2 regions of the Lysinibacillus sp. FSL M8-0216 genome follow, and region 2 is predicted to be linked to the other one. Evidence: riboswitches for the same ligand, from Rfam matches in the RefSeq annotation. Region 2 holds a riboswitch; the other holds the start of a gene.
The links. Region 2 has a riboswitch for cyclic di-AMP ahead of MKX57_RS01345 (APC family permease). Riboswitches for the same ligand answer to the same signal wherever they lie in the genome.
Positions count from the first base shown of each region.

Region 1: it holds a riboswitch for cyclic di-AMP, as region 2 does, so the genes downstream of both, MKX57_RS15990 (TrkH family potassium uptake protein) here and MKX57_RS01345 (APC family permease) in region 2, are expected to answer to the same signal.

Region 1 is NZ_CP152007.1:3,256,504-3,259,721, forward strand. It holds gene MKX57_RS15980 (NfeD family protein) at 1-891, opposite strand, end outside; gene rpsU (30S ribosomal protein S21) at 1,195-1,368, opposite strand; cyclic di-AMP (ydaO/yuaA leader) riboswitch at 1,625-1,763, shown strand; gene MKX57_RS15990 (TrkH family potassium uptake protein) at 1,879-3,216, shown strand.
Region 2 is NZ_CP152007.1:275,630-278,847, reverse strand. It holds gene MKX57_RS01345 (APC family permease) at 1-1,804, opposite strand, end outside; cyclic di-AMP (ydaO/yuaA leader) riboswitch at 1,924-2,073, opposite strand; gene MKX57_RS01340 (PepSY domain-containing protein) at 2,287-2,805, opposite strand; gene MKX57_RS01335 (PepSY domain-containing protein) at 2,899-3,218, opposite strand, start outside.

The sequences.
Region 1 (3,218 bases), 1.8 Mb from region 2:
AACTACAAGTGCTAAACCAATAATTAATAACAATAAGGATTCATAGCCAGCAAAGCCTGCAACCATATGTCCAAAGAAAAATAAACCAAGTGCTGATAATCCCATTATACCTGGAACTCCAAATCCTGGCGAATAGAGTTCCATTACAAGACCTAGACTTGCAATGGATAATAAAATTGGAACAATAATTGGATTTGTAATAAAACGAGCCAATTTCTCAGAGAATGTTGGTTCGATTGGAACGACATCACTTTCTTGTAAGTCTATTTTCTCTAAAAGTTCCTGAAAATTTTTCACGGTACCCTCTGAGTATTGGACCTTAAATGCCTCCGATGCTGAAAGCGTTAATAGATTTTTTCCTTCCGCACGGTATTCCGGCAATTCATAACTCGAATCAGCCATTGCTAAAGCATACTTAGGATCTCGACCTGATGTCTCCGCTGCTGCCGACATTTGAGCAAGCCATGCACTATTGGCTTTCAAATCGGCCGCATTACCTGCTGAATCGATAACAGCTGCTGCACCGATTGTTCCATTGGGTACCATGTAGATTTCATCCGCATGTAAGGCTAAAAAAGCACCTGCTGAATGGGCATCCTTATTAATAAAAGCAATCGTCCGTATATCCGTTGCATCCATAAGCATGGCGATATCACTTGCTGCATTTACAAATCCGCCAGGCGTATGTATATCTAAGATAATCGCTTTCGCATTGTTTTCTTTAGCCTCATTAAAAGCTCGTTGTAAAAATGCGTGAAGCCCTCGCTCCACTTCATTATGAATAGGAACGTGGTAGACCTTACTGCTTGCAAAAGCCGAAGTTAATGGAAACGCTAACAAAAAAGTCATCCATATCACTAGTAAGTAACTAAGGATTCTCCGTTTTCGCACCTTTTTCCCTCCCTTCTAACATGCTTCTCCTCTGTATATACGGTCGAACATGTAAAAAGTTTCACAAATCTAAAAAATTATTTCAGCGATATGTACATGTTGCTTATACTACGTAGTATTACACAAAAAAGCCGAATGAATCTACATGATATCCATCCGGCTTTTTCATATGTACGTAAAACGAGCAATGTAAAATACCTGAAATTAATTACAGCTGTAATTAATTCCAGGTATATCTTTGTCTGCTCAGTGAATCATACGATTGCGTGTTATGAACGTAGGGATTTTTAATGGGAAATTAAATTACCACTTACGTTTACGTGCAGCTTCTGATTTCTTTTTACGTTTAACGCTAGGTTTTTCGTAGAACTCGCGCTTTCTAACTTCTTGAATTGTACCACTTTTTGATACAGTACGTTTGAAGCGGCGAAGAGCATCTTCAAGCGATTCGTTTTTGCGAACGACAGTTTTTGACATCTCTCTTTCCCTCCCTCCGAACACACGTCAATACACAATTAGGCAAATAACCTTCTGTTGTGTACTAAAAAATTATATCGTATTGTCTAATAATGGTCAATAGAAAGTGTGCGAAAATATCAAGTGAATTTTTGGTTTTATTTCTAATTGGAATTAGATGATCAAATTTTGCTCACAATAAAAAAAAAAATTGCATTTTTCTATTAATATAGGGGTTTACAGAAAATAGAATATGGGCGTAGAATAATCACATTCAATTTAATAATGGCCAAATCTCAAACATTGAGAACGGAGGACCCAATATATTGGGGTTAATTCTGAAATACAGAAAGGATGAGAAACTCTTTCGCCATCCTACCCGTCAGCTAACTTCGTCGGCTAAAGCGAAGGAGGTCCTATTCGACCACCATTATTAGCATGTTTTCTACTATCCTTTACATGCTTTTTTAGTTGGTCTTTTTTTATGCATTTTTAAAATCAAGTTATTTTACATCTATAGAGGAGAACAAGATGAACACTTTTAGAAACACATTAAATCCTCCCAAAATTCTTGTACTTGGCTTTGCACTTATTATTATCATCGGGACTTTTCTTTTAACGATACCTCTTTCTACAGAAGATGGAAAGGGACTTTCGTTTTTAGATGCATTGTTCACCGCTACATCAGCAACTTGTGTAACGGGATTAATTGTTGTCGATACAGGTGATACATTTTCAGTTTTCGGAGAAGTAGTCATTTTATTCTTAATCCAAATTGGTGGTTTAGGATTCATGACATTTGCAACCTTGTTATTTTTACTACTTGGGAAAAAAATATCTTTAAAAGAAAGACTTTTGCTTAAGGAAGCATTTAATAATATATCCATTGCCGGCCTTGTAAAATTAGTAAAGAGAATACTGCTCTTTACAGCATTGATTGAAATGATTGGTGGTCTTATTTTATCTATTCGTTTTTCTTTTGATATGCCAATAGGAAAAGCTGTTTATTTTGGTTTTTTCCATGCAATTTCTAATTTCAATAACGCAGGCTTTGATTTAATGGGCGGATTTAACGGAATGACAGCTTATGTAGATGACCCATTCGTCGTTTTAACAATTTGCGCTCTCATTACACTTGGAGGCTTGGGATTTATTGTCATGAATGAACTATATGAATATCGATTTACTAAAAGACTATCCGTCCATACGAAAATTGTATTAGCGTTTACAATTTTTTTAACGGTTAGCGCTACAATTTTGATATTTGTGTTTGAATTTGGAAATGATAAAACACTCGGTCCATTAACTGAATGGGGCAAAGTATTAGGTTCTTTTTACCAAGCTGTTACACCAAGAACAGCAGGTTCCAATACACTTGCTATTGGTGACTTAACACATTCCACATTATTTTTAATAATTCTCTTAATGTTTATTGGAGCTGGATCTGGTTCCACTGCAGGTGGAATAAAAATAACAACTTTCGCAGTATTAGTTGCTACAATGTGGTCACAAATCAGGGGGAAAGAAGATGTTGTTTTATTTAAACGTAGAATTGTCACTGAGACTATCTTAAAGGCTTTGACTGTCACAATGTGTGGCGTACTTATCGTTGTTGTTGTGACAATCATTCTTAGCATTACTGAACAACGTCATAGTTTCATGATGTATTTATTTGAAGCAACCTCTGCATTTGGTACTGTCGGTCTTTCGATGGGGTTGACACCTGAGTTATCCCCTACTGGTAGAATTCTCATTATTTTAACGATGTTTGCCGGAAGACTAGGTCCATTAACCATTGCTTTCGCTATTACAAAACGACGAAAAACAGAAGCCTTTCGACATCCTAAAGGTAATATTATGATTGGATAACA
Region 2 (3,218 bases):
GTACTGTCATAATCACGACATTTCTGTGAAATAACAATGTTGTACGTATTAATAAGCTAGATTGATTGTGAAGCATATGATGCCAGCCTTTTTTAGGTAAAAATTGAGGGATGACAACCGTTACTTTATGACCTGTTTTCGCACATTGATGGTCCACTTTATCTATAAATTTGATCAATGGCTGTGTGATGCTACGATATGCTGAATAATAGGTTACTAGTCGAATATCTGGTTGCCAAGCCTGCCATTTTTCTTCGAAGGCTTTTGCATCCGCTTGATCGAAAGCCACATAAAAGGCAATAATTTTATCAACCTTTAGTGATTTCGCATAATGAAGGGAATTTTCAACCACCTTCGTTATACCAGCTACTGGTACGATGAATACATTTCCTTCAATAGTAGCGACTTCCTCTTTACTCAATCTCAGCTGTTCCCCAACGGCTTGATAATGAAGCTTGATCCGATGAAATACAAAAATGATAATTGGTAAAAATACAAACACTGGCCATACCTGAGGCAACTTCGTTACAAAAAACATCATCGCTACAATAAACGAAATGGCTGCACCAATTGTGTTAATCGTAAATTTTGTCATCCAGCCAGTAGGTTTTTCGCGCCACCATTTTCGCATCATTCCCGTTTGTGCTAATGTAAACGGAATAAATACCCCAACAGCATAGAGTGGAATCAAATGCTCTGTTGCCCCATCAAATAAGATGATTAAAACAATGGCTGCTAGTCCTAGCATCATAATGCCATTAGAATACCCTAGGCGATCCCCACGCATTTGAAATATTCTTGGAATAAAACCGTCTTTTGATAAATTGACAGCAAGTAGAGGAAATGCTGAATAGCCTGTATTTGCTGCAAGTACCAAAATCATCGCTGTTGTACCCTGTACTATATAATAAAAGAAATTTCGACCAACACTTGCTTCTGCTAGTTGGGAAACGACTGTCGCTTCCGAAGTTGGCGCAATTCCGTAAAAATAAGCTAAACTAACAATACCGATAAATAAAACCGCTAAGATTCCGCCCATTGCTAACAATGTTTTAGCAGCATTATTAGGAGCTGGATTTCTAAAATTAGGGATCGCATTCGATATAGCTTCTACCCCTGTTAAGGCTGAGCTCCCTGACGCAAATGCCTTTAATAATATAAATAAACTAATCCCTGCGACGGGTGTACCTATCTTTGGATGCAGCTCTGCTGGCACCTGACCTGTTGCAACATTATAGAGCCCCATCCCAATCAACACTAACATAACGACTACAAACAGGTAGACAGGGTATGCCAAAACAGAGGCGGACTCTGTTACACCACGTAAGTTCAAGACCGTTAAAAAAATCACAAAGATAATAGCAATTGGCACATTGTATGGATGCAGACTTGGAAATGCCGATGTAATGGCATCTGTCCCTGCTGATACACTTACCGCTACCGTTAAAATATAATCAACGAGCAATGAGCCACCTGCTACAAGACCCGCGTTCACACCTAAATTTTCCATAGATACTACATAAGCGCCGCCCCCGTGTGGATAGGCGAATATAACCTGACGATATGATAAAGTCAGTGCCACCAATAGGACAACAACCCCTGCCGCAATCGGTAAAGAATACCAAAATGCTAATGTTCCCACAGTCATCAGGACAATTAAAATTTGTTCCGGTCCATAAGCTACGGAAGACAAAGCATCGGACGATAATATGGCCAATGCCTTTGTTTTACTAAGTTTTTGCTCCCCTAACGCATCGGATCTTAATGGTTTGCCGATTACATAACGTTTAAATGAGGATTTCATCAATAAACACCTTCTAGTTTCTTAGATTGTGTTTCGCCTTCCTAAATGAGATCAAAAAACGCCTACAAGTCATCACTAAATAAGACTTGTAGACGCTCATCTGTCTGCCAAGCTCCAACTTTTCTGCTCTTAACGCTTACGAGGTTAGCTGTCGGATTCGGGCCTGAGTAGCCCTACCCTTCAAAAGAAGAGATTCACCCCAAGGAATGCTTATGCACTCCGTCTAAAATGGGTCCCCCGCGTCTAGTTTGCTTCAGCGATTTAGAAATTTGAAACTTTAATAATGATGTCATATTACGCCTGGCGATTAAAAAAGTAAAGAAGAAAATTTTTATTTTTTACAAGTGAAATACATAGACTTTTTGAAATACATTGTTAATATCCATGGTAGAAATTAATTTATCCGCGAATACCTAATTTAAAGGCATTTTACAACAAAAAAACCTTAAAAGTATGCTCTACTTTTAAGGCAACAACTATTATTAGTCTTCCATATCTTGTTCAAAATCAACAATTTCTCCTGTAATCGAATCAACATCAACATCATATTCATATTGCCCATTTTTTAACTCGATTTCATAAATACCATCATCTAATTTAATTTTTGTGACTGTACCCTTTGCTTTTGTTAGAGCCGCTTCAATAGCCTTTTCTTTACTTATAAGGTTAGTAGCAGTATTAGCGTTAACCCATTCATTATCATCGTCATCTTGACGCTCTTTCTTCTGCTTAAGTAATTTTCCAGTATAGGCATCGAATTTTAAATCATACTCTTCTTTATCAGCATGCACCTCTACCTCATAAACAGAGCGGTAGCGATTTTGATCTAGTTCAATATCTGCTACTGTCCCATCCACTACTGCTAATGCTTTCTTTTCGATTTCTTGCATGGATAGAATCTTTTTTTCTTGTGCACTTCCTGATAATAAAGTTGTTGAACCAATTGCCGCTCCAACACCAAGAGTCACCACTAATGCGGGAATCATAATTATTTTTTTCATGTTCATCTCTCCTTTGTTTTATCTGCTTTTAGCTTACCAAGCAAAGATGATAGAACTATAAGAGGAACATTAGAATTTCATGAGAAAACTCGTTTAATCGTCCCATGAAACAGAAAGGACCCTTCCAGATACAGCATGAATTTGGAACGTGGCTTCTTCATGCTCTGTTTCAATTTCAACTAAATAATAACCGCCCTCCGCCGTATCTTCAAAATCTACAGAATCCACTTTCCCAGTTAATTGTTGCAGCGCTATATCAACGGCTTGCTGTTCGGTAATAATATGGGGTTTTTCAGGCTGATTTAGTGGTTCTACATCTTTTTCAGATAACACTTCACCCGAATAGCCATCTACCGTTATATCTTTTTGCTTATGTTCCTTTTCAACACGTGCGGTATAAATAGTTTCCGTGA